DNA from 2 places in the Streptomyces ovatisporus genome. Region 2 is predicted to be linked to the other one. Evidence: riboswitches for the same ligand, from Rfam matches in the RefSeq annotation. Region 2 holds a riboswitch; the other holds the start of a gene.

What was found. A riboswitch is a leader RNA that binds a small molecule or an ion and turns the genes downstream of it on or off. The one in region 2 is predicted to bind cobalamin.
Positions count from the first base shown of each region.
Region 1: linked by a shared signal. The riboswitch ahead of ACFPA8_RS24315 (cobalamin biosynthesis protein) and the one ahead of metE (5-methyltetrahydropteroyltriglutamate--homocysteine S-methyltransferase) in region 2 are both predicted to bind cobalamin.

Region 1 is NZ_JBHSFH010000015.1:45,051-60,457, forward strand. Features, by position in the region: gene ACFPA8_RS24305 (inorganic phosphate transporter) at 1-693, shown strand, start outside; gene ACFPA8_RS24310 (hypothetical protein) at 819-1,037, shown strand; cobalamin riboswitch at 1,212-1,343, shown strand; gene ACFPA8_RS24315 (cobalamin biosynthesis protein) at 1,542-2,522, shown strand; gene ACFPA8_RS24320 (cobyric acid synthase) at 2,519-4,204, shown strand; gene ACFPA8_RS24325 (magnesium chelatase subunit D family protein) at 4,210-6,501, shown strand; gene cobO (cob(I)yrinic acid a,c-diamide adenosyltransferase) at 6,501-7,100, shown strand; gene ACFPA8_RS24335 (cobyrinate a,c-diamide synthase) at 7,267-8,697, shown strand; gene ACFPA8_RS24340 (cobalamin biosynthesis protein) at 8,694-9,290, shown strand; gene ACFPA8_RS24345 (sirohydrochlorin chelatase) at 9,287-10,198, shown strand; gene ACFPA8_RS24350 (aminotransferase class I/II-fold pyridoxal phosphate-dependent enzyme) at 10,188-11,456, shown strand; gene ACFPA8_RS24355 (carboxyl transferase domain-containing protein) at 11,512-12,924, opposite strand; gene ACFPA8_RS24360 (acyl-CoA synthetase) at 12,917-14,356, opposite strand; gene ACFPA8_RS24365 (SLC13 family permease) at 14,528-15,407, opposite strand, start outside.
Region 2 is NZ_JBHSFH010000003.1:14,834-30,240, forward strand. Features, by position in the region: gene ACFPA8_RS01840 (DUF4240 domain-containing protein) at 1-62, shown strand, start outside; gene ACFPA8_RS01845 (GNAT family N-acetyltransferase) at 189-710, opposite strand; gene ACFPA8_RS01850 (TIGR01777 family oxidoreductase) at 842-1,825, shown strand; gene ACFPA8_RS01855 (FAD-dependent oxidoreductase) at 2,115-3,704, shown strand; gene ACFPA8_RS01860 (hypothetical protein) at 3,898-4,185, shown strand; partial or broken gene ACFPA8_RS01865 (DnaJ family domain-containing protein) at 4,303-4,718, opposite strand; gene ACFPA8_RS01870 (hypothetical protein) at 5,025-5,153, opposite strand; gene ACFPA8_RS01875 (TerD family protein) at 5,295-5,822, shown strand; gene nhaA (Na+/H+ antiporter NhaA) at 5,945-7,831, shown strand; partial or broken gene ACFPA8_RS01885 (VOC family protein) at 7,901-8,035, shown strand; gene ACFPA8_RS01890 (histidine phosphatase family protein) at 8,060-8,638, opposite strand; gene ACFPA8_RS01895 (CbtB domain-containing protein) at 8,921-9,145, shown strand; gene ACFPA8_RS01900 (CbtA family protein) at 9,164-9,934, shown strand; gene metE (5-methyltetrahydropteroyltriglutamate--homocysteine S-methyltransferase) at 10,087-12,426, opposite strand; cobalamin riboswitch at 12,564-12,785, opposite strand; gene ACFPA8_RS01910 (cytochrome P450) at 13,174-14,583, shown strand; partial or broken gene ACFPA8_RS01915 (VWA domain-containing protein) at 14,716-15,407, opposite strand, start outside.

The sequences.
Region 1 (15,407 bases), on a different contig from region 2:
ATCACCGGAGGCGCGCTGGCCCCCCAGGCCGACCCGCCGACCTGGGTGATCGTCTCTGCGGGTCTGGCCATCGCCCTCGGCACGTACCTGGGCGGATGGCGGATCATCCGCACCATGGGCCGCGGGCTGACCGAGATCAAGCCTCCCCAGGGTTTCGCGGCGCAGACCAGCGCGGCCGTGACGATCCTGGCCTCCTCCCACATCGGCTTCTCCCTCTCCACCACGCACGTCTGCTCCGGCGCCATCATGGGCTCGGGGGTCGGCCGCAAGGGCGGCGTCGTGCGCTGGTCGACGGCGGCCCGCATGGTCATGGGCTGGGGTCTGACGCTGCCGGCAGCCGGGCTCGTCGCCGCTCTCGCCGCCCTTCTGGCCGGGCAGGGCACCTGGGGCGTCACCACGGTCGCGGTGCTCGCGCTGGTCATCAGCGGCGGCATCTGGCTGCTCTCGCGGCGCCAGCCCGTCGACCACACCAACGTCAACGACACGACGGTCCCGGGCGAGACGGCCGGGCAGGAGCCCGCAGGCGTGGTCACGGCCGCACTGCAGGCCGTCGCACCGCCGCCCCCGGCGAAGGCCGGAGCGGACGGCGCGCTGCCGGGTGCGGGTACTCCGCCGTCGCAGGGCACCCGGACGACCGAGCCGGCGGCCGAACCCGAGACGGAACGTCCCCGGGCAGGCTCCACGCTCGGCTAGTCAGGGCCTGGGGAGCCGGCAGACCGAATCCCACGGACCGGACCGCACATTTCAATCCGCAGACCGAACCGCACAGCAGACCGGCGGCAGCCGGACTTCTGCCGGACCTCAGACAGGGAAACGCTATGGACATCGACTGGGCAGCGCTCGGCCAGGTATTCGGCGTCAGCCTCGTGGCCACGGTCGGCCTGGTGGGCGTGTTCACGCTCGGCATCGTGAACGGCTCCGCCGGGAAGAGCCACGGCGGCAGCGCGTCGGCGCTCGCACGCACCGGGGCGTACGCCTGCTACGCGCTGTGCGCCGCCGCGGTGGCGTACGGCATCTACATCATCACCGCACCGTGAACTCCCGCCCGCCGGCGGGCTTCTAGGCACCACGGGCAACACGGAGAAGGGGTACGGGCATTCGCCCGTACCCCTTCTCCGTGTGTCTGCTCACAGTCTTCCGCCGCAGGTCAGCGGCGAGTTGACGCCCCCTCCCGTACGTGGTGGACTGCCCGTTGCCCAACGGCGGCTGGAGAGGAAGCCGGTGAGAATCCGGCGCGGTCCCGCCACTGTCACCGGGGAGCGAACCCCAAGCGAAGGTCACGGCCGAGAGCAACAGCAGGCCGGAAGGCCGGGGGACGCTGCGATCCGGGAGCCAGGAGACTCTCGCCGCCGGTACGTCGAGCCAGGGCGAGGACCCTGAGTGAGGACTCCGCCATGCGTGGCTTTCCGGCCGCAGCTCTGCCCGTAGTCGCCCCCGCCGGTCCCGTACCCGGACTTCCGCGCCCACGCCTTCCTCGTGCCGGCCGCCCCGGACTCCGTGCGGCCGGCCCCGTCCGCCGGGACCCGACGGCGCGCTGAGACATGCGAGTTCATCGCGCGTACGCCGGGGGCGCGGTCCTCGGCTACCTGGGTGACATGCTTCTGGGCGACCCGCGCACCGGACACCCCGTCGCCGCGTTCGGACGGGCCGCTGCCGCTGCGGAGCGCGCCCTGTGGCGCGACTCCCGTGCGGCGGGCGCGGCTTACGCGGCACTCTGCGTCGCGGGCCCGGCCGCGACCGCGGCGCTCCTCACGCGCGGTGTCCGCCGGACCGGCCGGACCACCGCCTTCATCTCGCTGTCGGCGGCGGTGACATGGACCGCGCTGGGCGGCAACGGGCTGAGCACGGCGGCGCGTTCCGTCGAGGCGGCCCTGGAAGCGGGAGATGTGCCGAGCGCACGGCGCCTGTTGCCGCAACTGTGCGGCCGTGACCCGCAGTTGCTGGACGCGGAGGGGATCGCCCGCGCCGTCGTCGAGTCGGTGGCGGAGAACACCTCGGACGCCGTCGTGGGCGCTCTCGTGTGGGGGGCGCTCGCGGGCGTCCCCGGCATGACGGCCTTCCGCGCCGCCAACACGCTCGACGCCATGGTGGGTCATCTCTCCCCGCGCCACCGGAAGTTCGGCTGGGCCGCGGCGAGGCTGGACGACGTGGCCGGGTGGCCCGGCGCGCGTCTGACATCCGCACTCGCCGCGTTCGCCGGACCGTGCCCGCGCGGTGCCGTACGCGCCTGGCGGAGCGACGCGCGCAGGCACCCCAGCCCCAACGCGGGCCCGGTGGAAGCCGCGTTCGCGGGTGCGCTGGGTGTACGGCTGGGCGGCACGCTCAGCTACGGCGGACGCACCGAGCACAGGCCGGTGCTCAACTCCCCCGGACGGGCCGTGCGTACCGGGGACATCGCACGCGCCGTGCGGCTCTCGCGGCGCGTCGGGCTCCTCTCGCTGGCCTTCACCACGGCCGTGGGCGTGGCGGGGCGGCTCGCCGTGGCGGGGACTCGTACGGACGGGAGGAGTCGGACGACGTGACGGGTACGGAGAGACCGCGCGGGGGTGCGGGCAGCGGTACCGGGAGCCGGGGCGGTGGGCTGCTGGTCGCCGGCACGACGTCCGACGCGGGCAAGAGCGTGGTCACGGCGGGCATCTGCCGCTGGCTGGCACGCAAGGGCCTGAAGGTCGCACCGTTCAAGGCCCAGAACATGTCGCTGAACTCGTACGTGACACGGGAGGGCGCCGAGATCGGACGGGCCCAGGCCATGCAGGCCGCGGCCGCCCGGACCGAGCCGACCGCGCTGATGAACCCCGTGCTGCTCAAGCCGGGCAGCGACCGCAGCAGCCAAGTGGTGCTGCTGGGCAGGGCAGTCGGTGAACTCAGCGCACGTGGCTACCACTCGGACCGGCAGGAGAGGCTGCTGGGGACGGTCACCGACTGCCTGGAGGAGCTGCGGCGCACGCACGACGCGGTGATCTGCGAAGGCGCGGGGAGCCCTGCGGAGATCAACCTGAGGCGCACCGACATCGTCAACATGGGGCTGGCACGCAGCGCTCGTCTGCCCGTCGTGGTCGTCGGCGACATCGACCGCGGCGGGGTCTTCGCGTCCTTCTTCGGTACGACGGCGCTGCTCGCGGCAGAGGACCAGGCCCTCCTCGCGGGCTACCTGGTGAACAAGTTCCGCGGCGATGTGTCGCTGCTGGAGCCCGGGTTGGAGATGCTGCGCGGACTCACCGGGCGGCCCGTGCTGGGGGTTCTGCCCTGGCAGCACGGCCTGGGAATCGACGAGGAGGACGGGCTGCGCATCTCCCTGCGCGGCACCGTACGGGAGTCGGCGGCGGACGGACCGCACGGAACGGACGTGCTGCGCGTCGCCGTCGTACCGCTTCCGCTGATGTCGAACTTCACCGACGTCGACGCGCTGGCCGCCGAGCCGGGTGTCGTCGTCCGGTTCACCGACCGTCCCGAGGAACTGGCCGACGCGGACCTGGTGGTGCTGCCCGGCACCCGCGGGACCGTACGGGCGCTGGAGTGGCTGCACGCGCGTGGGCTCGCGAACGCGCTGCGGCGGCGGGCCGCGGCGCAGCGGCCCGTGCTGGGCATCTGCGGCGGGTTCCAGATACTCGGTGGACGCATCGAGGACGAGGTCGAGTCGCGGGCGGGAACCGTGGACGGCCTCGGGCTGCTGCCCGTCCGCGTCCGCTTCGCCGCCGGGAAGACCCTCGCCCGCCCGTCCGGTTCAGCTCTCGGTGAGCATGCGGAGGGGTACGAGATCCATCACGGTGTCGCTGAAGTGCTGGGCGGAGAAGCCGTGTTCAGCGACGGACGAGGCGAGCCGCTGGACGGCTGCCGGGCCGGGACGGTGTGGGGGACGCACTGGCACGGCTCGCTGGAGAGCGACGGCTTCCGGCGCGCGTTCCTGCGCAGGATCGCCGACGACGCGGGCCGTACGGGCTTCGTCCCCGCGCCCGGCACGAGCTTCGCGGCCCTGCGCGAGGAGCAGTTGGACCGCCTGGGCGACCTCGTGGAGGAACACGCCGACACGAATGCGCTGCTGCGGCTGATCGAGTCGGGGCCACCCGCCGGCCTGCCGTTCGTCGCACCCGGGGCGCCGGGAGATTTCCACGATGCCGGAGACGGCCAAGACAGCCGAGACGGCCGAGACGGCCGAGACGGCCGGGACAGTCGAGACTGCCGAGACGCGGGAGCGAACTCATGAGCACCATACGGAGCCCCTACCCCTTCTCAGCGATCGTGGGCATGTCCGACCTGCGGCTGGCGCTGCTGCTCAACGCCGTCTCCCCGGCCGTCGGCGGCGTGCTGGTCCGCGGTGAGAAGGGAACCGCGAAGTCGACGGCCGTGCGCGCGCTGGCGGCGCTGATGCCGGAGGTCGCGGTCGTACCCGGATGCCGGTTCTCCTGCGACCCGGCCGGGCCCGACCCCGACTGCCCCGACGGGCCGCACGAGCCCGGCGGCGGAAGCATGCGGCCCGCGGCGATGGTGGAGCTGCCGGTCGGCGCCTCCGAGGACCGTCTGGTGGGTGCGCTCGACATCGAACGGGCGCTGTCGGAGGGGGTGAAGGCCTACCAGCCGGGCCTGCTGGCCGACGCGCACCGCGGCGTGCTGTACGTGGACGAGGTCAACCTCCTCCACGACCACCTCGTCGACCTGCTGCTGGACGCCGCCGCCATGGGCGCCTCCTACGTGGAGCGTGAAGGGGTGTCCGTACGGCACGCCGCACGGTTCCTGCTCGTCGGCACGATGAACCCCGAAGAGGGCGAGCTGCGGCCGCAGTTGCTGGACCGGTTCGGGCTGACCGTCGAGGTGACCGCCTCGCGTGACACCGCCGAACGTGTGGACGTCGTACGCCGGAGGCTGGCGTACGACGCGGATCCGGCCGGGTTCAGGGCGGGTTGGGCCGAGGAGGAGCAGTCGCTCCGCGAACGCATCGCAGCGGCACGGGAGTTGCTGCCCGAGGTACGGCTCGGCGATGCGGCGCTGCGTCAGATCGCGGCGACGTGCGCAGCCTTCGAGGTGGACGGCATGCGCGCCGATCTGGTCATGGCGCGTACCGCGACCGCCCTGGCCGCCTGGGCCGGACGTACCGACGTCGTGGCCGACGACGTACGGCAGGCCGCTCTGCTGGCGCTCCCGCACCGGCGCCGGCGGAACCCCTTCGACGCTCCCGGCCTGGACGAGGACAAGCTCGACGAGACCCTGCGTCAGCACAGCCAACCGGACGACGGCGGCGACGACGACGGCGGCGACAACGACGACGACCCAGACGACACCGGCGGCACCGACGACAGCGGGGGTGGCGGCCCGGACGACGACGGCGGCGGACCATCGGGCGAGGACGCCCCCGACGAGACCCGGGACGGCGCGGAGGAACCGTCGCTCCCCGAGCCGCGTCACGCCGAGGACCAGCCGCGGGAGCCGTCCCCCGCCTCCGGTGAGTCCCCGCACGAAGGCGCGGACGACGGGCAGGACACGGAGGACGGGACCGGCGGGCAGCCGGCCGCCCGGCCCGGTGAGAAGCCCCCGGCCCGGGCGGCCGAGCCGTTCCGGGCCCGGACGCTCTCCGTGCCCGGCCTGGGCGAGGGCGCCGCAGGCCGCCGCTCCCGCGCGCGCACCGCGCACGGCCGCACCACGGGTGCCCGGAGGCCCCGGGGCACGCTCGGCCGGCTGCATGTGGCGGCCACCGTGCAGGCCGCGGCGCCGCACCAGCACGCCCGCGGACGGAGCGGACGCGGGCTGGTCCTGCGGCGCGACGATCTGCGGGAGGCCGTGCGCGAGGGGCGCGAGGGCAATCTCGTCCTGTTCGTCGTGGACGCCTCGGGCTCGATGGCCGCCCGCAGACGGATGAGCGCGGTCAAGGGAGCCGTGCTGTCACTGCTGCTGGACGCGTATCAGCGGCGCGACAAGGTGGGCATGGTCACCTTCCGGCGCTCCGGCGCGGAGGTCGCCCTGCCGCCGACCTCGTCGGTGGAGGCCGCCGCGGCCCGTCTGGAGTCGCTGCCCACCGGCGGACGCACCCCGCTGGCCGCCGGGCTCCTCAAGGCCCGCGACGTGCTGAGGGTGGAACGCATGCGCGACGCGGCGCGCCGTCCGCTGCTGATCGTCGTCACCGACGGGCGGGCCACCGGCGGCACCCGGCCGGCCCTGCAGGCGCAACGGGCCGCACGTCTGCTGGAGGCGGACGGCACGGCGTCGGTGGTGCTCGACTGCGAGGCCGGGCCCGTACGGCTCGGGCTGGCCGGTGAACTCGCCCGCGACCTCGGGGGAGCCGCGGTGACGCTCGACGAACTGCGGGCGGACGCCGTCACCGATCTCGTACGGCACGCCACCGGCTCCCGGCCCCGTGCCCGGACGGAGGCCGCACCCCCGCAGCAGCAGCGGACGCCACGGGACCGGGCCGGGAACCGGACTCACGACCAGAGGCAGGCCGGGGACCCGGCCCGGACACGAACAGGGACACGGGCGGGGACACACGCCCGGCCAGGGAGGACCGCGTAATGCCGAAGGGACAGCCGAGCACCGTACCCGAGGACGGCCTGACCACCCGGCAGCGCCGCAACCGCGCCCTGGTGGCCGTGCACACCGGAACCGGCAAGGGCAAGTCGACCGCCGCGTTCGGTCTCGCGCTGCGGGCCTGGAATCAGGGCTGGCCGATCGGGGTCTTCCAGTTCGTGAAGTCGGCCAAGTGGAAGGTCGGGGAGGAGCGGGCCCTCCGGGTGCTGGGCGAGAGCGGTGAAGGCGGCCCGGTGACCTGGCACAAGATGGGCGCGGGCTGGTCCTGGATCCAGCGGGACGGCGAGATGGACAGCCAGGAGGCCGCCCGCGAGGGCTGGGAGCAGGTCAAGCGCGACCTGGCCGCGGAGACGTACCGGCTGTACGTCCTCGACGAGTTCGCGTACCCCCTGCACTGGGGATGGATCGACACCGGCGAGGTGACCGGCGTACTGCGGGACAGGCCCGGCACCCAGCACGTGGTCATCACCGGGCGCAACGCTCCGCGGGAGCTTCTCGACGCGGCGGACCTGGTCACCGAGATGGCCAAGATCAAGCACCCCATGGACGCGGGCCAGAAGGGCCAGCGGGGCATCGAGTGGTGAGCGGCGGCACGGCACGCGCCGTGGGCGGGGTGTCCGCGGCCTCCGGGGTGCCGGGGGCGTACCGCCCAACCGGTCGTGGGCGTACGGCAGTCGGCGCACGCATGCCGCAAGTGTCCCCCGATGCACGTCGGCCGGGCGCGCCGCCCGCGACGGGAACGGCGCGGACATGGGCAGCGTGAGCATTCCGCGTCTCGTCCTCGCGGCCCCCTCGTCCGGCAGCGGCAAGACGACCGTCGCCACCGGCCTCATGGCCGCGTTCGCAGACGCGGGCGTGTCCGTGTCCCCGCACAAGGTCGGGCCGGACTACATCGACCCCGGCTACCACGCGCTCGCGACCGGACGGCAGGGCCGCAACCTCGACGCCTATCTGTGCGGTCCGGAGCGGATCGCGCCGCTCTTCGCGCACGGCGCGGCAGGAGCCGGACTGGCCGTCGTGGAAGGGGTGATGGGCCTCTTCGACGGTGCGGCCGGAGCCGGGGAACTGGCGTCGACCGCACACGTCGCGAAGCTGCTGCGGGCTCCCGTCGTACTCGTGGTGGACGCCTCCTCGCAGTCCCGCTCGGTCGCCGCGCTCGTGCACGGCTTCGCGTCCTGGGACCCGGAGGTACGGGTCGCCGGCGTACTGCTCAACAAAGTCGCCTCGGACCGGCACGAGGAGCTGCTCCGCGAGGCGATGGAGGCCTCGGGCGTGCCCGTGCTCGGCGTGCTCCGGCGCGTTCCCGCGCTGGGTACGCCCGCGCGTCACCTGGGCCTGGTGCCGGTGGCCGAGCGTACGGCTGAGGCGGTCGAAGCCGTACGAGGGGCCGCCGCGCAGGTACGGCGGGGATGCGACCTCGAAGCGCTGCTGGCGCTGGCGCGAACGGCTCCGCCGCTCCCCGTGACCCCGTGGGACGCCGCAGCGGAGCTGACCTCGGGACCGGCCGCCGACGCGGACACGCCCGTCGAGCACACCGGCCCACGCGAGGTGCGAGCAGGCGGCCGGCACCGCCGCCCGGTCGTGGCGGTCGCGGGAGGCCCCGCGTTCACCTTCTCCTACGCGGAACACGGGGAGTTGCTGCGCGCAGCGGGGGCGGACGTCGTCCACTTCGACCCGCTGCGGGACGAGGAACTGCCCGAAGGCACACGGGGGATCGTCATCGGTGGCGGATTCCCCGAGGTCTACGGGCCGGAGCTGTCGGCGAACAAGGCGCTGCGCGGCGAGGTCGCACGGCTCGCCGCCGAGGGCGGCGCCGTCGCGGCGGAGTGCGCCGGACTGCTCTACCTGACCCGGGAGTTGGACGGGAACGAGATGTGCGGCGTGTTCGACGCGACCGCGCGGATGACGGACCGGCTCACCCTCGGCTACCGCGAAGCCGTCGCCGTGGGAGACAGTTCGGTCGCGGCGGCGGGGACCCGGGTCCGTGGCCACGAGTTCCACCGGACCGCCGTGACCCCCGGCGCGGGAGCCGAACCGGCCTGGGGGCTGGTGCGGCCCGAGCGTCGTACGGAAGGCTTCCTCGGCGGCGTACGGGGCGATGTCCACGCCTCGTACCTGCATGTGCACTGGGCCGCCGCCCCCTGGACGGCCCGCCGGTTCGTCGAGAGGTGTGCCGCATGAAGAATCCCGTCACAGGAGCCGACACCGCCGAAGGCCCCGAGCAGGGCAGCGATCCGGCCGAAACGGATCGCGAACTCGCGTCGGCGCAGCGGATGTTGACGGTGGGCGTCGGCGCAAGCCGGGGAGTCGCCGGCGACGAGGTGCTCGGACTCGTCAGGCGCGTCCTCGACGAGGGCGGCCTCCCGGCCGCGTGCGTCAGGGAGTTGGCCACGGTGGACGCCAAGGCCGGCGAACCCGGGCTGCTGGCCGCCGCCGACCGGCTGGGAGTACCGCTGCGCACCTATCCGTCCGGCGCGCTCTGCGCGGTCGACGTGCCGACGCCCTCGGAGCTGACGCGTACGGCGGTGGCGACGCCTTCCGTGGCGGAGGCGGCGGCGCTCCTCGCCTCCGGCGAAGGGGGGCGTCTGCTCGTACGCAAGACGTCGTCCGCGGGGCCGGGCCGGGCCGCGATGGCCACCGCCGCAGTGGCCACCGCGGCCATGCCGAGCGCCGTCGGAGCCCCGCTCGCCGTGCCGGCGGGCGGAGCCACCGGCACGTGGGCAGGCGGGGACGGGCGTGGCCGCGGACGGCCCGGCGGCAAGGAGGCGGAATGACATCCCCGCCGGCACTCCTCCTCGTCTGTGACGTCTCCCGCGACCGGGGAGCCGCGGAGGCCTTCCGCTCTTTCGTCGACGAACTCGCAGGCGATCACGCGGACTTGACGGTGGCCGGAGCTCTGCGGGAACCCTCGGGGCCCTCCGTGTCCGACGCCGCCGCGGCACTGGCGGCCGAGGGCGCCACACGTATCGCCGCTGTGCCGCTGACGCTGGTGTCCGACGAGTTCGCCGAACGCGACGTGCCGGCCGCCCTGAGTCGTGCGGAGGAGGAACACGAGGGCCTCTCCTGCACCGGTGGCGCCGCGCTGGGCCCGCAGCCGGCGATGCTCGCGCTGCTGGAGCGGCGGATCGAGGAAGCGCTGAGCCGCGGGGCCGCGAGCGGCGGGGGCTCCGGGAACAGCAGGGACGACGGGAACGGCAGTGAGGACGGGAACGGCATCCCGGCCGCGCGCACACCGGACGACCGTGCCCGCATCACCGTGCTGCTCGTGAGCCCTGGTTCCACCGACGCCCACGCCAACGCCGAGGTGCACAGAGCGGCCCGGCTGCTGTGGGAGGGGCGTGGCTACGAGGGCGTGGAGCCGGCGTTCGTCACCTCCGCCGCCCCCGATGTGGCCTCCGCCCTGGACCGGTGCCGGAAGCTGGGAGCACGGAAGGTGGTCGTGCAGCCCTGCTTCCTGTTCGCCGGGGACCTGTCCGAACGGGTCCGGCAGCAGTCGGAGGGATGGGGCCTGGCCAACCCGCAGGTCGAGGTGGTCGTCGCCGGGGTCGTCGGCGCGGACGCCGCGCTGGCGGAGGTCGTGCTGGAACGCTACCGGGAGACCGTTCGGCGGATGCCGGGGCGGCCGCAGGAACCGCACGGCACGGAGGACGGGGCAACTCGTCCCGGCAGCCATGCACGCTGAGCCGCCGTCGACAGCGGCGGCGACCGCCCGGTGCCGGAAGCCGGACGTCTCCGGTCTGCGGCACCATGGCGACGCCGAACTGCGCGACGCCGGGCCGGGGTTGACCGATCTCGCGGTCAACGTGCGCGCGGGCACGCCACCTCCCTGGCTCAAGTCCCGTCTCGCCGCGTCACTCGACTCGCTGGCCGCCTACCCGGACCAGCGGGACGCCCGCCGGGCGGTCGCCGCCCGGCACGGCGTGGCCGAGGATCAGGTTCTGCTCACCGCGGGGGCCGCCGAAGCGTTCGTGCTGCTGGCCCGCGCTCTGCACAGCGCCCGGCCCGTCGTGGTCCACCCCCAGTTCACCGAGCCGGAGGCGGCGCTGGCGGACGCCGGGCGGAACGTGCGCCGAGTCCTGCTGGGCACCTCGGACGGTTTCCGCCTGGATCCCTCGGCGGTGCCGGAGAGCGCCGACCTGGTCGTCGTCGGCAACCCCACCAACCCGACGTCCGTGCTCCACCCGGCCCGCGTGCTCTCCCGGCTCGCCCGGCCGGGACGGACTCTCGTGGTGGACGAGGCTTTCATCGACGCGGTACCGGGCGAAGCCGAGTCCCTGGCACCGATGTTGGCGGGGCGAGGCGCACCGGCTCACCCGGCGTCGCCGGAAGAGGCGTCACGGGACGAGGAAGCACGGGACGAGGCTCCGCGGGAGGACGAACCGCGGGAAGAGGACCCGCGGGAAGAGGACGCGGACCCGTACGCACAGCCCGGGCAGCAGGTCCTGCCGACGCGGCCGCTGCCCGGACGGCTCGTCGTGCTGCGCAGCCTCACCAAGACCTGGGGGCTGGCGGGGCTGCGCATCGGCTACGTGCTCTCCGACGCCGGGACGATCGCCGACCTCGCACGGCACCAGCCGCTGTGGCCCGTCTCGACTCCCGCTCTGACGGCGGCCGAAGCGTGCTGCGAGCCCGCGGCGCTGGCCGAAGCGGAGGCGGCAGCGCGGCAGATCGAGGCGGACAGAGCCCGTCTGCTGGACCGGCTGCGCGAGTTCGCTCCGGCAGGGCTGCTCGTGGCGGGACGTCCGCGCGCACCGTTCGTCCTCGTGCGTCACCCGCGGGCGGCCGCCCTGCGGGAGGAGTTGCGCACGCGGGGCTTCGCCCTCCGCCGGGGCGACACCTTCCCCGGTCTGGGGCCGCAGTGGCTTCGGATCGCCGTACGGGACGGGGAGTGCACGGACCGGCTGGCGGCGGCCCTCGCCGACGTGCTCGGCCATCCCTGAGGGCCCGTACGACGCCCGGCGTGGCCCCGCAGCCCCGCGCCGGTACGACCACCGGTCACGCGGCGCTGCTTCGCGGCTCCGACCCCTGCCGCGCCCGCGCCCCCACCACGCCCCGCGCGATGCCGAGCCGCACCACGTCCTGGGGACGGAGCCACAACTCGTCGGCGGTACGCGGCACTTCGTCCGGAGTCCGCTTGAGGATCGCCGCGGCCAGTTCGGGAGCGATGACGGAGAAGTAGCTGTCGGGAGTGACCCACAGCCTCCCCGGCGCCGCGAGGGCGAGCGCGCCCCCCGATCCGCCCTCCCCGATGAGCAGCGACGTGACGGGCACGGCCGCTTCGGCGACGGCCGCGAAGGCGTCGGCGATGGCCGGTCCCGCACCCGCGTGCTCCGCCTCCGCGTCGTTGGCCGCACCCGGGGTGTCGATGAGCGTGAGCACGGGGATGCCCAGCCGGTCCGCGGTGCGGATCAGCCGCGCCGCGGTACGGAAGCCGGCGGGGCGGGTAGCCGTTCCGCACTGCGCGGCGTAGGCGACCGTACGTCCCTCGCGCCGTCCGAAGCCGCAGAGCATTCCCTCGTCGACGCCGCCGCAGCGGTCGCCGCGTACGTCCTCGCGCGTCTCGAAGTAGTCGTCCAGATAGGCCGTGGCGGGCGGCCGTCGAGCGTCACGGGCGCGCGCCACGGCCTCCTGCCCGTCGGCCGGGACGGAAGCGGGGCTTCCCCCGGGCAGGGCCTCGGGAGGAGGCGGAGCGGCGCCGGAGCCGCCGGTCAGCAGCGTGAGCCACCGCGCGAGTGTCCCCCGCAGCTCCTCCTCCCCCACGATCTGGTCGACGTGTCCCGCTTCCCACTGCCCCTCCGCCGAGTAGGGCCGCGGGTCGACGCCCTGCGGACGTACCCGGGAACCCGCGAAGGCGACCTGTGCGCCGGGGAGCGCGAGCACCACGTCCGCGCCGGCACCGAGCGTGGCCCAGCCGCCGCCGGTGGCGGGGTCCCGCAGCACGGCGAGCTGCGGCACCCCCGCACGCCGCGCGAGCATCGACTCCTGCGCGACACGCTGCAGTTGGGACAGAGCAACCATCCCCTCCTGCATACGGCTGCCGCCGGTGGCGATGAGGGAGACCACGGGCATCTTGCGTGCGCGGGCCTGCGCGTAGGCCGCGGCGACGCGGTCGCCCGTGCGGGCTCCCAGCGAGCCGCCGAGGAAGCCGAACTCGAAGGAGATCAGCACCGCTTCGACGTCCCCGACCACGGCCGTTCCGCACACCACCGACTCGCTCTCGCCGGTGCGTTCCGCGGCGCGTTCGCGGGCCGCGCCGTAGCCGTTCCAGGCGAGCGGCCCGTCGGTCGCGTGGTGGCCGCCCGGGCCCGGCTCCGCCGCGGTGCCGGGGAGTTCGGTGAAGCCGCTGGAGACGGCGCGGATCACGCCGCGCGCCGACAGGCCCTTGCGGGGGCGGGCGCCGTCACTCATGGAGCGCCCGCTTCATCAGCTTGCCCATGTCGTTGCGGGGCAGCGCGTCGCGGAACCGCACCACGCGGGGCCGCTTGTAGGGCGTCAGCTGGGAGGCGACATGCTCGGCGAGCTCCTGCTCACCGGGCTGCCTGGAGCCGGGAACGATCCAGGCCACGATGCGTTCCCCGAGGTCGTCGTCGGGCTCACCGGTGACGGCGGCCTCCCGGACGTCGGGGTGTTCCAGCAGGACGTTCTCGATCTCGCCCGCACCGATCTTGTAGCCGCCGCTCTTGATGATGTCGGTGGCCTTGCGGCCGACGATCCGCACGTAGCCGTCGGGGTCCCGGGTCGCCATGTCGCCCGTCCGGAACCAGCCTCCGTCGAAGGCCTCCGCGGTGGCGTCGGGGCGGTTGAGGTACTCGGTGAACAGGTTGCGGCCCCGGACCTGGATCTCGCCGACGGTCTCACCGTCGCATTCGCCGACGCTCCGCCCGTCCTCGTCCACGAGCCGCACCTCGACGCCGGCCAGCGGAACGCCCACCGTGCCGGGACGGCGCTCCCCGTCCGAGCGGACGCTGGTGTTCATCAGGGTCTCCGTCATGCCGTACCGCTCCACGATCTGCTGACCCGTCGCCGCGGCGATCCGCCGGTGGTCGTGGACGGGCAGGGGGGCGGAGCCGGACACCAGCAGGCGGGCGCCGGCGAGGGCCCGGGCGAGTCGCTCATCGTCACCGACCTCCTCGGCGATGCGGTGATACATCGTCGGTACCCCGAAAAGCATGGTGCCCTCACCGCTCAGCGCGTCCCTGATGCCGTCGGTCGAGAAACGGCCCAGGTGGCGCAGCGTCCCGGCACGGCGCAGCGGCCCGAGGACGCCGAGGATGAGGCCGTGCACGTGGAAGAGCGGGAGAGCGTGCACGAGCACGTCGTGCTCCGTCCACGCCCAGGCGTCCTCGAGTGCGTCGAGGGTGCAGGCCAGCGCACGGCGTGGGAGGACGGCGCCCTTCGGCGGGCCCGTGGTGCCCGAGGTGTAGACGATCAACGCGGGGGTCTCCTCGCCGGGTTCGGCGGGAAGCGGCGGCGCAGGAGCGGCCGGCGGCGCCGCGGTGACGTCCGTCCGGGGGAGCGCGTCCAGCACCGAGGGGAGAGCAGTCTCCGGCTCGGCGAGCACGAGGGCGGGTTTGCTGTCGCCGACGATGTGCGCCAGTTCGCGCTCTCCCACCTTCGGATTCACCGGTACGGCCGGCGCGCCGGCGAGGAGGGCGGCTACCACCGCGACGCTGGTGTGGAGGGTGGGGGTCGCCCAGACCGCGACGCGCTCCCCAGGGGTGAGTTCCTGGGCCAATGTGCCTGCCGCTGCGGCGAGTCCGGCGTACGTGAGGGAGTGGTCGCCGAAGTCCAGGGCGGTCTTTGCGGGCGGGGTGCTCAGCGCCGGGAAGAGGGTGGACACGGTGGCATTTCCTCGCAGTCTCGCTGGTGCGGCAGCGGGTGGTCGGTCGGGTTCGCGGGTCGGTCCGGGAGACGGGCCGGCCGGTGGGCCGGGGGCTCTCGGGCCGGGGCCTTCGCGGGCCGGGCTTTCGCGGGCCGGCCCCGGAGTGCGGTTACCCGGGGAGTCCGGGGGTCACCCGAAGCCGGGGACGACGATCGCCAGCCAGACGAGGGCGGGGACCGCTGCCGTGACGACGCCGCCGTAGATCATGAGCTGACGGAAGAAGCGGTCCCTGTCGACCTCCTCGGCACTGGCCAGGACCAGGGCGCCGTTGGTCGAGAACGGACTGACGTCGACGACGGTCGCGGACACGGACAGAGCGGCGACCATCCCCACGACGCCGATCTCGCCCTTCTCCAGGAAGGGCACCACGAGAGGGATGAGCGCACCGATGATGCCGACGGACGAGGCGAACGCGGAGACGAAACCGCCGATGTAGCAGAAGAGCAGTGCCGCGATCAGCGGCACGCCGATGGCGGCGACGCCCTCTCCGGCCCATTCGATGGTGCCCATCTCGTCCAGGACGTTGACGTACGTGAGCATGCCGCAGACCAGGAGCACAGTGGGCCAAGTGATGCCGTTCACCGCCTCCTTGCTGTCCTGGGGCCAGATCACGGCGAGGAGGACGGCGAGGGCGATGGCGGTCAGGCCCGCGTCGAGGTCGAAGACGAGGACGGCGACGACCAGCAGGACGAGCCCGGAGAGGGTGGCCAGCCGGGCCGGGGTCGGCCCGGCCGTTCCGCCGGGCTTCTCCCCGGTGGCGCCGGCCGGCTGCACGGTCGCGACGGGGCGCGCGCTTCCGGCAGGGCCCGTGGCCGTTCCGTCTCCCCCACCGGTTACCGGCTTCTCGGGGGCGCCCGCGCCACCGCCTGCACCCGCCGCCTCTGCGGTGTCCCCCGCGAGGGATGCCTCCGAACCGCGAAGGCGCATGCCTCCGCAGGCGACGAAGATGACCGCCGCGATGACGAGGTTGACGACGAGGCTGGCGCCGAACAGGGCGAGTTCACTGCCC
Region 2 (15,407 bases):
TGGAGGACGACGAGGCACTCGCCGAGCGGCTGCCCAAGCTCTGGGACCGCTTCCGCGGCTGACCAGCGGCGGAGGGCGGGAACACGCAGGAGCGCAGGACGCGCAGGGCGCTCAGCCCCGGCGAAACGCGAAACGCGGAATGGGGAACGCGGAACGCGGAATGGGGCCGTCGGGCTGGGCTCCGGCCGTCAGACGGCGTCCAGCCGACGCCCCATCAGGACGTCGTCCACGTACTCGCCGTCGAGCAGGAACTCCCCCGGCAGTACGCCCTCCACGGCGAAGCCCGCCGCCTCGTAGAGCCGACGGGCAGGCGCGTTGTGCGCGAGCACGCGCAGCGTGATCCGCCGTGCGCCCTCCCCGCGCGCCCGTTCGCATGCGGCCTCCAGCAGGGCGTGACCGGCGCCGCGCCCGCGGGCGGCGGGATCGACGGCGAGGCCCTGTATCTGCCGGACGTGCGCGTTGCTCGCAAGGTCCGTGGGCGGTACGAGCCGCAGATAGCCGACGACGCCCGGACCGGCCAGTTCCGCGACGAGGTAATGCGCGGGCAGATGCGCCGGGTCGAAGAAGGGCGCGTACGGCGGGCGGGGCGGAGGCTGGACGGAGTGGAGCCTCGACCAGCAGCGCCTGTCGAGCTCCGCGAGCGGGTCTTCGTCGGCGTGGGTCGCTGCGCGTACGGCCGGTGTCGCCGGCATGGCTTGCGTGGACGGCATGCGCGCAACCCTGCACCGGCGGCCCGCACGCCGCCACCGGTTTCCCGGCCGGACCGCGTCCGCCCCAAGTCCCCGCAGATGGCCCGTGCCCGGCGCTTCAGCATGGCGGTCCCAGACGGCAGGATGACCTCATGCGTATCGCGGTCACCGGTTCCACCGGCCTCATCGGCACGGCTCTCACGCGCTCGCTCCGCGCGGACGGGCACGACATCGTCCGGCTCGTGCGGCGCTCCTCGCAGGACGCCCGGCGCTACGAGGGCGCGGCGGCGGCCGGACGTCCCGCTCCGGAAGGCGGGAGCACAGGCGGCTCGCCGGCGGGGAGCGCGGAACGGCCGCCCTCCGAGGTCAGGTGGGACCCCAAGGGCCAGTACGTGCAGGTGGAGGGTCTGGCCGGCTGCGACGCCGTCGTCCACCTTGCGGGCGCGGGTGTGGGCGACCGCCGCTGGACACCCGCGTACAAGAAGGAGATCCGCGACAGCCGGGTGCTGGGCACCGCCGCCCTCGCGGACGCGCTCGCGTCCCTCGACGAGCCGCCGCGCACCCTGATCGTCGGCACGGCGATCGGTTACTACGGCGAGACGGGCGACCGCGCCGTCGACGAGAGCGCACCGCCCGGTGAGGGTTTCCTGCCCGACGTCTGCCAGGAATGGGAGGAGGCGGCGGCCGCCGCGGAGGAGGCCGGAATCCGCACGGTCTACGCACGCACCGGCCTGGTCGTCGCACGCGGCGGCGGAGCGTGGGGGCGGCTCTTCCCGATCTTCAAGGCCGGCCTCGGCGGGCGGCTCGGCGACGGGACCCAGTACTGGAGCCACATCGCACTGCACGACCACATCGCCGCCCTGCGTCACCTGCTGGACCACGAGGACCTGTCCGGGCCGTTCAACCTGACCTCGCCGGAGCCCGTCACCAACCGCGAGGTGACCGCCGCGATGGGCCGTGTCCTGCACCGTCCGACGCCGTTCCCGGTACCCGCGCCGGTGCTGAAGGCGGCACTCGGCGAGTTCGCCGGGGACGTGCTGGGCAGCCAGCGGGTCCTGCCGAAGCGATTGCTGGACTCGGGCTTCAGATTCGCGTTTTCGAACATCGATGACGCGGTACGCGCCGCACTGCGCTGACAGTACGCACGGGCGTCCGCGCAGGCGGGCAGGGACCCGGGGCAGAGCTCTGCGGAAGGCCGGGGGCCTGCACCCGGGGCAGGGCACCGCACGGCGAGGCGTCCGCGACGTGCTGCGGCTGCGCACCGAAGCGGTGTGCGACCGGCGTGCGTCCGTGCTCTGCCCGTGTGCCACTGACCGCAACCTGACCGCTGCGTAGAGTCCTGAACTCCACGGTTCACTCGCGCTGGTTCGGGGCAGGACGACCGCAGGACGGCCCCCGCACCGCGCGCCGACCACGGGAGGCACCGTGCACTCCAGCGACACTGCACGCTCCGGACCGCCGCACACCCCGGACGCCGATGTCGTCGTCATCGGCGCGGGTCTCGCCGGGCTCGCGGCAGCCCACCACCTGACCCGGGCCGGGCTGCACGTCACCGTCCTGGAAGCCACGCCCCGGGTGGGCGGCAGGATGGCCACGGAACGCGTCGACGGTTACCTGCTGGACCGCAGCGGACGACTGCTGTGCCCCGCCTGGCCCGAGTTCGCGCGGCTGCCCGCGCTGGCGCAACTGGAGCTGCGGCACTTCGCGCCGGGCGCGCTGCTGCGCACCGACGGCCGCACGCACCGCGTCGGCGACCTGCAACGCCTGAACGGCCGCCGCGCGGCCCGCTCCGCCCCGGCACAGCGCACCGGCACGCCGGACGCCGCCGCAGCCACGGCCGCGGGTGCTGCGGCGCCGCCCGGTGTCCGTACGGGACGCACGGGACTCACGGGACGGGCCGACGCGCACGCGGACCGCTCCGAGCCCGTCGCACGGGCGGAACGGGCCGCGCGGACGGAACGTACCGATCGGCGGCGCACGAGGGGCGCACTCACCACTGCGCGCGCCCTCACCAGCGCACGCAGCCGCGCCGCCGTGACGGGCGCCCTCGACACCGCCCGGCTGCGCAACGCATTGGCCAGGTTCGCCGCCGTACCGTCCGACCGGCTGCTGGCCCGCACCGAACTCCCCGCCGCCCAGGCCCTGTCCACCCGCGGCCTGCCCGCCCGTACGGTCGGCTCCCTCGTACGTCCGCTGCTCGCGGCGCTGCTCTCGGACCCCGGCCTGACGACCTCCAGCAGGGTCGCCGACCTGGCGCTGCGCGGGTTCGTGCGGGGCGGCTGCTGCGTGCCCGCGGGGGGCATGGCGGCAGTGCCCGATCTGCTGGCCGCAGAACTGCCCCCGGGCACGATTCGTACGGACGTGCACGCCGTGTCCGTCACCACGAACTCCGTCACGACCCGGGACCACGGCACGCTCGCCTGCCGCGCCGTCGTGGTGGCCACCGACGCCGCCGACGCGGGTGAGCTGCTGCCCGGTCTCCGCGTGCCCGGCTTCCACCCCATGACCGTGCTGCACCACGCCGTCGACGAACCGCTGCCGCTGTCGCCCTCCCTGCTGGTGGACGGCGACGCGGACCGGCACGGGCCGGTCTCGCACACCTGGGCCGCCTCCGCCGTCGACCCCACGAGAGCGGAGCCGGGAAGGACCTTGATCACCTCGGTCGTGCTCGGACAGGCCGCCGCCGACCCGGTCACCGTCCTGGACAAGGCCTCCCGTCCCCAACTCGGCACCCTGCACGGCATACCCGCCGACCGCTGGACCCTGCTGGCGGCCCACCACGACGCACGGGCCGTACCCGCCATGCCGGCTCCGCACGACATGCGCCGGCCGGTGCGCGTGCTCTCCGGCCTGTACGTGTGCGGCGAGCACCGTGACACCAGCACGGCTCAGGGCGCGCTCGTCTCAGGGCGGCGCGCGGCGAGTGAGGTGCTGCGGGACTTCGGAATGCCGCTGCCGAAGGAGGAGCCTGCGTCGCAGCCCGCGCCGGGACGCCGTTCTCACGCCGCTGCCTGACCGCTGCCGCAGCGGTGCCGCAGCGGTGACGGGAAGCCGCCTCGCACCACACCCAAAAAATCGAACACACCGGCCCCAATTTCCGTGTTCACCAGGGACGTTGGGGCGTTCGATTGTCAGTGCCGACGGGTATTCTGATGACAGAATCCTGGTGCAGAGGCCAGGCGGATCACGACACTCTTGGAGGTCGCCGATGACCGCAGCGAGCACCCTGACGATCCCGTTGCCGCTCCCCGTGCCGACGTCCCACGCTCAAGTGCCGCTGCCGAAGAAGCGGTTGCCCGCCGGCCGCCCCCGGGAGTGGTACATCTCGCACAACCGCCAGCTGAAGGCGATGCGCCTCGCCATCGCCCTGCTCGACTCCGGCGTCTACACACCGGGGCAGGCGCGGGACCACACGATACGGCGCACGGCGGCCCGTATCGGCGTGCATCCGCCGTCCAACACGACGTGCAGGCTGGTGCGTTCGCTGCTGCCGTAGCCGCCGCGACTCCACCCTCGGAGCCGCCGGGGCCCCCGCCGAGCGCGGGGGCCCCGGCCGTGGACGGGGTCTCCGGCCGGTGGACGGGGTCTCCGGGTGCGCCGCGGGTCCCCTCGCTCAGTCGCCCCGGTCCTGCGCCTCGCCCTCACCGCGCCATTCGGCGACGACGCGGTCCACGTCGTACGGCACCAGATTGTGCGGCGGGCCCGACAGCGGGCGGCGGATCGCCTCACGGATCTTCTCGTTGATCCCCTCCACGATCCGCCGCACCTCCTTCTCCGACCGAGCGCGCGAGGCAGCCCTCAGCGCGTCCTCGGCCTCCTTGCGCAGTGCGAGGGTCGGCGGCAGGTGCGACAGGCCCTCGTCGCGCATCTTCTGCTTCAGCCACCACGTCTCGTCGTACGGGGCGTTCGCGTCCCGGAGCGGCTTCCCCGCCCCGGCAGCCCCTCGAAGGCGCCCCGCTCCTCGGCCTCGCGGATCTGCCGGTCGACCCAGGACTCGAAGCTGACGCCCGGTGGTTTGCGTTCGGTCATGTCCCCATTCTCCCTCGGCCCGGGCAGCGTGGGGCTGCCGTGTCGCCGCCGCCTCCGGGGTCTCGTTCCGTCTCGTCCAGTACTACTTCCACCTAGGGTGCGTCGTTTGGATCTTCGTGGGTCGGCGAGCGGCGTCCGGTGCGTCCAGATGCCAGGCGGAGGATCGCCCTCGTACTGGGCGTACTCGGGCGACTCCGACAACGCAGCAGATGGGCGGGCCGGGCGTCGCGAGCCCGCGAAGATCCAAACGACGTGCCCAAGGGCACGGCTGATGCGGGCGGCGCCGGAACGCCTGGAGGCGCAGAGTCACGAGCGCTCGGCCACGGCCTGACGCGCCGGCTCACGGTCGAGGGCGTCGAGGCGCACGCCCCGCACGACGGCCGCCGGCATGCCCGTACCGCCCACCACCAGGGCGGGCGGAGCTTCTTCGGCCACCGTGCGCCTCCATCGGGCCGGGACGTGCCCGGGGTTGCGCCGGACTCCCTTGACCGCGTTCCAACTGAGTCCTCCGCCAGTACAGTTGAGCATGTGAGCGCGGTCGCTTCCCGCCACATCCGCACGGAGGAAGGGACGTTTGTGAGCATCAGCAAGGGACTCGGAAAGGTCGGGGTGGCTCTGAAGTGGGACCCCAGTCCCATCGGTGCACCAGTGCACGATCTCGACCTCGTGGCCGCCACGTACACGGCTGACGATCCGTACGGAAAGCCCGCCTACCTCGTCACCTTCGACAGCCGCTCACCCGACGGCACGATCACCCTCAACCGGGACAGCCGTACCGGGCAGGGCTTCGGACCCGACGAGGCCATGACGCTCGAACTGGAGCGGCTCGCCCCCACCTACACGCGGGTGATCGTGGGGGTCGTCATCCAGCAGAGCGGCGGACGGATGACGTTCGGCGACGTACCCAACACCGCCGTGTCCGTCGCGGAGGGCTACACGCAGCTGGCGGACGACGACTTCGCGGGCGTCGCCGGCGCCACCGCCGCGATCGTCGCGGAGTTCTGCCGCCTCGAATCCGGGGAGTGGGAGCTGCGGGCGGGCGTCCGCGGTTTCGACGCCGAACCGGAGGAGTTCGTCGCGCTGATGGGGAAGAAGACCCCCTGACCCCGGGCGGCCGTGAGTGAGGCCGCGAGACCCGGCCCCGTGGCCGCACCGCCGCCGGCACCAGGCGCGACGCACGTCCGGGGTGCTGGGCCGCCTCGTCGCCCCCGGGGCAGACTTGCCGGATGAACGAGTCCCGGGGGCCCCGCACGGGGCAGACCGAACGGAGCCACTGGGCGACGCTCCAGCGCCCACTGCGCCGCTTCCTGCGCACCGAGACCGGCAGCGCAGCGATGCTGCTGGGTGCGACCCTGGCCGCACTCGTCTGGGCGAACCTCGACTTCGCGTCGTACGAGCGCCTGTGGGCGACGCGGCTCTACGTCGGCCTCTCCGACGCACGGATCTCGCTCGACCTGCACGGCTGGGTCAACAGCGGGCTCATGACGTTCTTCTTCTTCGTGGTCGGGCTGGAGGCGCGCCGCGAGTTCGACATGGGCGACCTGCGGGAACGCCGCCGCGTCACCCTGCCCGTCCTCGCCGGGATCGGCGGCATGGCCGTGCCCGTCGCGATCTACCTGGCCTTCAACGCGGGACGCCCCACCGCACAGGGGTGGGGCACCGCGATGTCGACGGACACGGCTTTCGCGCTGGGCATGCTGGCCCTGGTCGGGCCGCGCTTCCCGAGGCGGCTCCGGGCGTTCATGCTCACCTTCACCGTCGTGGACGACGTCATCGCCCTGGCGGTCATCGCCCTCGTCTACAGCGAACAGATCGCCCGCGGCCCGCTGCTGACGGCGTGCGTCATCTTCGCGGTGGTGCTCCTCGTCCGCGCTGCCGGTGTGACCTCGGGTCTCGTGTACGCGGTGCTGGGCGTGGCCCTGTGGGTGGCGATGTTCGAGTCCGGGGTGGATCCGGTCACCACGGGTCTGGTGCTGGGACTGCTCACGTACGCCTATCCGGCGTCCCGCGGCGACCTGGAGCGGGCGAGCGGCCTCTTCCGGCTCTTCCGCGAGCAGCCCACGGGGGAGCTGGCCCGTACGGCGCGGGTGGGGCTGACGGCCGCGATCTCGCCGAACGAACGTCTGCAGGAGGTCTTCCACCCGTGGACGAGCTACATGATCGTGCCGCTGTTCGCCCTCGCCAATGTGGGGGTCCCGCTGACGGAGGAGCTCCTCTCACGCGCCTTCACCTCTCCCCTCACCTACGGCATCCTCTGCGGCTTCGTGCTGGGGAAACCCGTCGGCATCGTCGGCGTCTCCTGGCTCGTGACCCGGCTCAGCCGTGGCCGGCTGCGCCCGCCGGTGGGCTGGGCCGCCGCGGCGGGCGGCGGCACGATCGCCGGCATCGGCTTCACCGTCTCGCTGCTGATCGCCGGACTGGCCTTCCGCGGAACGGAGTTGGAGGAGGCGAAGATCGGCGTACTCAGTGCGGCGCTGTGCGCGTCGGCCCTCACCTGGGGGCTGTCGAGGGCGACGGCGCTGCTGCCGCACCGGCTCCGGGGCCGGGCCCTGCTGGGCCTGTCCGACCCCGTCGTCGACCTGGCCTCGGTCGTCGACGAGGAACGCGACCACGTACGGGGCCCCGCGAAGGCCGTCGTGACGATCCTCGAGTACGGCGACTACGAATGCCCCTACTGCAGCGGCGCGGACCCTGTCGTCCGAGAACTGCTCGGTGAGCACGACGACGTCCGGCACGTGTGGCGTCACCTGCCGCTGACGGACGTGCATCCGAACGCGCAGCTCGGTGCCGAAGCCGCCGAGGCCGCCGCCGCGCAGGGCGCGTTCTGGGAGATGCACGAGTGGCTGCTCACGCACCAGGACCGGCTGCGGGTGCCGGACCTGGTGCGGCAGGCGGAGGCGTTCGGGCTGGACACCGACCGCTTCCGGGAGGACCTGCGGGACCGCGTCGGCCAGGACCGCATCGTGGAGGACCTCGACTCCGCCGACGAGAGCGGCGTCTCCGGCACGCCGACGTTCTTCGTCAACGGGCGCCGGCACCGCGGCGGTTACGACAAGGACAGCCTGTACAAGGCGGTGAAGGCCGCGCGGGTACGGGCGCACCTGGGTTCGTGACGCGTGTTCCTGCGCCGGTGCCCGCGGCTCCGTCCATACGCTGCGGAAACAGCCCGCACGCAGCACTCGGTCACGGCACCCCTCGACCGCAGAGCCGAACTGCGCTGCTACGCAAGGGATCCCGACGGCTATCTCATCGAGGTGGGGCAGGCCACGGGCCTGCTGGAGAGTGTGCTCGCCGACCCTCCCGCCGGGCGGGGGTGAGAGCGGGCGCCCGGCGGCCGGCGGTCAGCGAGGACCGAGCGGCGTCCCCGTGCGGACGTTCCATCGCCCGGCTCTGCCGCTGAACTCCGTCGCGGTCAGCGGTTCGACGTCCACCCGCCACAGGCCCTGCGCCGGCGCGCCCAGCGCGCACAGCACCGCCGCGCGCACGACGTCGGGCTCCACCACGGCCAGCACCCGGCCGGGCCGTGCCGCCAGTTCCGTCAGCCACTCCTCCACCCGGGCGCACAACTCCCGTACGGATTCGCCCCCGTGGGGCGCGCTCCCGGGATCGGACAGCCAGCGTCCCACGCCTTCCGGCTCGGCTGCCGTGACCTCGTCGAGAGTCCTCCCCCGCCAGCGGCCCATCGCACATCCGGCTGCCTGCGGCGCCGGGACCACGGGCAGACCCAGTGCACCGGCCGTCTGCTCGCAGCGCCGCACCGGGGAGGCGAAATGGCGTACGGGCGGAGCCGCCGGAAGAGTCCCGGCCGCCGCGGACGCGGACTGCAGGCCCGCCGCGGTCAGTCCGCTGCCCGAGTCGAAGCGGAACTCGTCCGACGCTTCGCTGCGGGCGGGCGAGATCAAAGTCACTCGGCTGGTCATCTTCCCCTCCTCCACCGCGAACTGAAGCCCTGCACAAGGGAGTTGAACAGGCGGACCGCTCTCCGGCACCGCGTGCGGCCTTGGCCGGGCAGCCCCCCTCGCGGTACCTTCCGCAGGTATCGACGGCAGGGCGGAAGCCGGTGGGAATCCGGCGCGGTCGCGCCACTGTATGCCCCTTCCGGATCGCTGCCGCGCGCAGCGTACGGGCGGGACGAGTCAGACCCGCCGTGCCGTCACGGGCTCCACCAACAGGGACGCGAGTTCCCAGCAGGAGGTCATGTCATGGCACAGTCCATCGCCCCGCCGTCCACCGGCACCCCCACCGCAGTCCCGGCTCCCCTGCCGGTCAGGACGATCCTGCCGTGGGCCGTCTTCTTCGGGCTTCTGACGCTGATCGCGCTCTACTTCGTCGGCGCGGAGCAGGGTGCCACCTCTGTCTTCGCCGGAACCGGCGTGCACGAGTGGGTCCACGACGGACGCCACCTTCTCGGCTTCCCCTGCCACTGACAGGGGAGGAAGCACACCTTGAACTCCTCGACAGTGCGGGTTCTCCTCGTACGCGGCATGCTCGCCGGTCTCGTCGCAGGCGTGTTCGCCCTGGTCACGGCCTACTTCCTCGGTGAGCCGCAGATCGACGCCGCCATCGCGTACGAGGAAGCCCATACACACGCGCACGAGCACGGCCCGGAAGTCGTCAGCCGTTCCGTGCAGTCCACCGCCGGACTGGCCACCGGCGTGCTCGTCTACGGCGTCGCCGTCGGCGGCATCGCCTCGCTCGTCTTCAGCTTCGCGCTGGGACGGGTGGGCGGCCTCAGCCCGCGCGCCACGGCGCTGCTGCTCGCCGGCGCGGCGTTCGTGAGCGTCTACCTCGTGCCGTTCCTGAAGTACCCGGCCAATCCGCCCTCGGTGGGCGACCCGGCCAGCCTCGACAAGCGCACCGCGCTGTTCTTCCTCATGGTGGTCCTCGGTGTGCTGCTGGCGGTCGCGGCGACGATCGCGGGCAGGCGGCTGGCTCCGCGGCTGGGCAACTGGTACGCGACCGTCGTCGCCTGCCTCGGCTTCGCCGCAGCCGTGGGGATCGCCTACGCCTTCCTGCCGTCCATGAGTGAACTGCCGGAGCACTTCCCGGCGTTGCTGCTCTGGCGGTTCCGCGTCTCGGCGCTCGCCGTGCAGCTGGTGCTGTGGGCCGCCTTCGGCCTGACGTTCGCGCACTTCGCCCAACGGGCCCTGCAGGGCGCGTCCGGCGAACGCGGCGGCACCGGGAGGACGGCCGCGGCGGCAGCCGCCCCGGGCTGACCGGCCCGGCCGGCACCCGGCTGGTCGCGGACTCCCGGAACACCGCCGCTGCCACGGACCTCGTCAAGAGGCCCGTGGCAGCGGCTTGTTCGTCGTCCGGGTTCTTCATGGCCACGGGCCGTCCGCCCCCGCGGACGGTTCACGCGGACGGTTCACCCCGCGGACGGTTCACGCGGCGGTCCGCCCACCTCCGCCCGCAGTGTCCGTGCCGCGGCCACAAGGTTCTCCAGCGCCGCCCGTACCTCGGGCCGGCCGCGCGTCTTCAGCCCGCAGTCCGGGTTGACCCACAGCCGCTCCGGCGGGATGGCCGCGAGCCCTTTGCGCAGCAGCGACGCCATTTCGTCCGCCGTCGGCACCCGCGGCGAGTGGATGTCGTAGACGCCGGGGCCGACTTCACGCGGATAGCCGGCGGCGGCCAGCTCGTCCGCGACCTGCATGTGCGAGCGGGCGGCCTCCAGGCTGATGACGTCGGCGTCGAGGTCGTCGATGGCCGGGAGGATGTCGCCGAACTCCGCGTAGCACATGTGGGTGTGGATCTGGGTGTCTGCCCGTACGCCGGCGGTGGCCAGGCGGAAGGACTCGGTCGCCCACGCCAGGTATTCGGCGCGCCGGGCCGCCCGCAGCGGGAGGCTCTCCCGGAGCGCGGGCTCGTCGACCTGGATCACGGCGGTTCCCGCGGCCTCCAGATCGGCGACCTCGTCGCGCAGGGCGAGAGCGACCTGCCGTGCGGTCTCGGCCTCCGGCTGGTCGTCGCGTACGAAGGACCAGGCGAGCATGGTGACGGGGCCCGTCAGCATCCCCTTCACGGGGCGCCGGGTCTGCTCCTGGGCGTAGCGCGTCCACGCGACGGTCATCGGCGCGCGGCGTGAGATGTCCCCGGCGATGATGGGCGGACGGACGTAGCGCGTGCCGTAGGACTGGACCCAGCCGTGCTGCGTCGCGACGCAGCCGTCGAGCTGCTCGGCGAAGTACTGCACCATGTCGCTGCGTTCGGGCTCACCGTGCACCAGCACGTCGAGTCCGGCCTGCTCCTGGAAGTGGATCACCTCGCGGATCTCGGCTGCGATGCGCCTGTCGTAGCCCTCGGCGTCCAGCCGGCCCGCCCTCAAGTCGGCGCGGGCTGCCCGAAGTTCACCTGTCTGCGGGAAGGAGCCGATGGTGGTGGCCGGCAGCGGCGGCAGTTTCAGCTTCGCCCGCTGGGCGGCGGCCCTCTCGGGATAGGGCTGCGCGCGGCGCGTCCCGGCTTCGGTGACGGCCGCGGCCCGTGCCCTCACAGTCGCGTCACGGGTGAGCTTCGAGGACGAACGGGAGGCGAGCGCTGAGGAGTTGGCGGCGAGCAGCCCCGCGATGATCCCGGTGCCCTCGCTCAGTCCCTGGGCCAGGGTGACGGCTTCCTCCGCCTTCTGCCGGGCGAAGGCCAGCCAGCGCCGGATCTGCGGGTCGATGTCACGCTCGACGGCTGCGTTCAGCGGTACGTGCAGCAGGGAGCAGGACGGTGCGACGTCCACCCGCTCGGCGAAGCCGAGCAGCGAGACCAGTGTGGCCAGCGACCTCTTCAGGTCGTTGATCCACACGTTGCGGCCGTCCACGACTCCGGCGATCAGCCGCTTGCCCGGCACCCCGCCCGCACGCGCCAGATCGTCGAGGTTGGCGGCGGCGGGACCGGTGAAGTCCATCGCGAGGCCCTCGACGGGAGCCTTGGCCAGGACGCGCAGCGCCTCGCCGAGACGGTCGAAGTAGGAGGCCACCAGCAGCTTCGGCCGGTCGGCCAGGGCGCCCAGCTCACGGTAGGCGCGGGCAGCGGCGTTCAGCTCCGCGGGGCTGCGGTCCGCCACGAGTGCGGGCTCGTCGAGCTGGACCCACTCGGCGCCCGCCGCACGCAGGTCGGCGAGCACCTCCGCGTAGACGGGCAGCAGCCGGTCCAGCAGCGTCAGAGGCTCGAAGTCGCCGGGGGCTCCGGGCGCGGGCTTGGCGAGCAGCAGATAGGTGACGGGCCCGACGAGCACCGGGCGTGCGGTGTGGCCCTGGGCGACTGCCTCGGCGAGTTCGCCCGTCTGCTTGCCGGAGTTCGCGGAGAAGACCGTGCCGGGGTCCAACTCCGGTACGAGGTAGTGGTAGTTGGTGTCGAACCACTTCGTCATCTCCAGGGGCGCCACGTCCCGCGTGCCGCGTGCCATGGCGAAGTAGCCGTCCAGTGCGTCGGCTTCGGCCGCGGCGCGGTGCCGTTCCGGGACGGCACCGACCATGACGGTCGTGTCCAGCACGTGGTCGTAGAGGGAGAAGTCCCCCGTGGGGACCTCGTGGAGGCCGGTGCGCGCGAGCTGCCGCCAGTTGTCCCGGCGCAGTCGGGCAGCGGTCCGGTGCAGCTCGTCTGCGGTGACGCGGCCCTTCCAGTATCCCTCGACGGCCTTCTTCAGCTCACGGCCGGGCCCCTGCCGGGGGTAGCCGTGGACGGTGGCACGGGAGGCCGCGGCTGCGGACTTGGTGGTCACTCAACTCTCCTTCGCGAGTCTCGCCGGTGTCCCCGGGAGCCGGGCGCGAGCAGGAGAGGTGACGCGGCGGCACGTACTGCGTGCTCGCCTTCCGCCGCCGACCCGCCCTCGAGGTCACCGAGATCGCCGCGCACGCGTCACGTGCACGGGCAGTGGCAGGTCTTCGGACTCGTGGGCGTGCCGTGTCCGTCACGGACCGGCTCCTACTTGCCGTCGCTTCCCGGGCCCGTACGGGCCCAGTGCGTCTGACGGCGTTCGTTCCCACTCACCGCTGCGGGGCAGTTCCGGATTCGCACCGGATTCCCTCTTGCGACCCCCTGCCTGGCGGACAGGGCGAACCGACCGCCCTTCAAGCGTACGAGCGCGCGGGACGCGGCGGCAAAGGCCGGCGGTGAGGGGTTGCTCATGCCCGAGGGCGGTTTGAAACGCAGTACGCGGGGGCGGGCGTGCGCGCTGCGGCCGGGAGCCGTCCGCGGGGAGTCCCGCACCGCGTGGTCCGCTTGCCTGCTCCTCCCTGCGCCGACGGAGGGGGCCGTCCCGTCCGCGGCGGTGTGGCGGGCCCCTCGGGGCGGCCGCCGGTCCCAAGCTGCTCCCGGAGAGTCACCGCCCGCCCCGCCGCCGCGGCGCCCCGGACGGCCCAGCGGTACGTGCTGTGCCGCACTGCGCCGTCCCCCGGCCCGGGGCCCGTGCGCTGCCCGTGCCGGAGCGGCGACGAAGCCCCGTCAACACGTGACAGGAGAGACGACCATGCAACTCCCCGGACCCGCCGAGTCCGCCTCGATCACCCCGCCCGCGGACCTTCCGCCCGAGGCGAACCCGGCAGACCCCCGCTTCTGGCAGCTGCCGCACGACCAGCGACTGGCGGTGTTCGCGAAGCTGCGGAGCCGGGAGTCGCCGGAGTTCTTCAGCCCTCCGGCCGGTGCCCTGCGCCGAGGGAACCAGCCGGGTTTCTACGCTCTGGTCAGGCACGAGGACGTACGCGAGGCCAGCCGCAACCCCGCCGTGTTCGGGAGCGCGCCCGGTGTGACCACGCCGCTGCCCGCCCGGTGGGTGCAGACCCTGTTCGGGCAGTCCATGGTCAATCTCGACGGTCAGGAGCACGCACAGCTCCGGAAGATCGTCTCGCGCGCCTTCAGTCCGCGTCTGCTGGCGCAGGCGGAGCGGGACATCCACGACGTCGTGGCGCGGGTCGTGGAGGAAGCGGTGGAGCGCCCGTCACGCGAGTTCGTCACCGCCGTCGCCTCCCGCGTGCCGTTCGAGGTGGTGTGCAACATGATGGGCATCCCCGAACGGCACCGGCCGCGTATCCTCGCCCAGCTCAACGACGCCTCCGAGGACATCGGCGTGGGGCGGGGAGCGCGCCGGAGGTTCCGCGTCCCCGGCAAGGGCCTGCGGGCCCTCGCCCGTATGCACGTCATGATCGCCAGGCTCGCCCGTGAGCGGCGGCGGCGTCCCACGGACGACCTCATCTCCGCACTCGTCACCGCCGACGTCGACGGGGAATGCCTGGGCAACCGTCAACTGGGGGCGTTCTTCACCCTGTTGATGGTCGCGGGTGTGGAGACCACCCGCAACGCCATCTCGCACGGGCTCTCGCTGCTCGGCGACCACCCGGAGCAACGCGACCTGTGGGCCGGGGACTTCGAGAAGTACGCCGACTCGGCCGTGGACGAGATCGTGCGCTGCTCGACACCCATCATCCAGTTCAAACGCACCCTGAGACGCGACCACGTGGTCGGCGGACGCACCCTGCGCGAGGGCGAGATGGTCGCCATGTACTACGCCTCCGCCAACCGCGACGAGGCCGTCTTCCCGTTCCCCGACGTCTTCGACATCACTCGCGACCCCAATCCCCACCTCGGATACGGCGGCGGCGGGCCCCACTACTGCCTCGGCGCGCACCTCGCCCGGCAGGAGCTGAAGGCCCTGTTCCGGCTGCTGCTCGACGGGTCCGTGGCGATGCGCGCGGCAGGCCCGCCCGAGCTCGTGCCCTCCAGCTTCGACAACCGCATCCGGTCGCTCCCCTTCGGCCTCGGCAGCTGCCCGGCCTCCAGCGACTCCGCGGCACACGGCAGTTCCACGGCACCGGACTCCGCGGACGGCGCGGACGGCGCGGACGGCACTGAGTGTCCGGTGTCCGGAGCGCGGGAGGCGTAAGGGCCGCTGTCGAGCCGGGCAGTCCGCGGGGCCGGCGTCCCGCACTGCCCGGCCGCCGTCGCTCCCGGGCGCCACCGTTCATCGGCTCCTCCCACCCCGACCGGAGCGCTCGTCCCCGGGGAGGGTGCCGGGTCAGATCACACGGAACAGGTCGGCGGCGGTGTGGACGTCCGTGAGGTCGTCGATGGTACGGAGGTTGTCGCACAGGGACTCCAGGACCGAGCCGGTCTCGGTGGCGTCCGGGGTGGCGATGGCGACGCCGAAGAGGCGGAAGTCCAGGCGGTGCTTGGCCTCGTTCCAGCCGCGCACCCACTTCTCCGAGACCTCGCACGCGTCGTCGGTGATCATCACGATGTCGCCGCGTCTGCGGGCCGTGTCGTCGAACTCCTCCTCCAGCAGTTCCGCAGCCGTGCCCAGCGGGCGCTGGAAGTCGGTGCCGCCGCCGAGGAAGGTCTCCGCGAAGTCGAGGACATCGGCGATACCGGCAGGCCGGTCGCCGGGGAAGCGGAAGACCTGGATCTTGTCGGCGGCGGAGAACAGGATGCCGACGAAGTCACGCCCGGCATGGCGGGCCTGGTCGAGCAGGGCCAGGGCGCATGCCTTGGACCATGCCTCGCGGGTGATTTCGCCGGGCCCTTCCGCGTACATGGAGTGCGAGGTGTCCACGCACGCGATGACGGCGCCCTGGCCGGTGGTCTGCTCGCCCTGGGTGTCGTACAGCATCAGCGCCCCGGCGGCGTAGCGCGCGGCGAACACCGCACGCAGCTCCGGCACGCCGAGGACCGCCAGTTCGGAGGGGATGACTCGGGAGAGGTCGTCGCCGA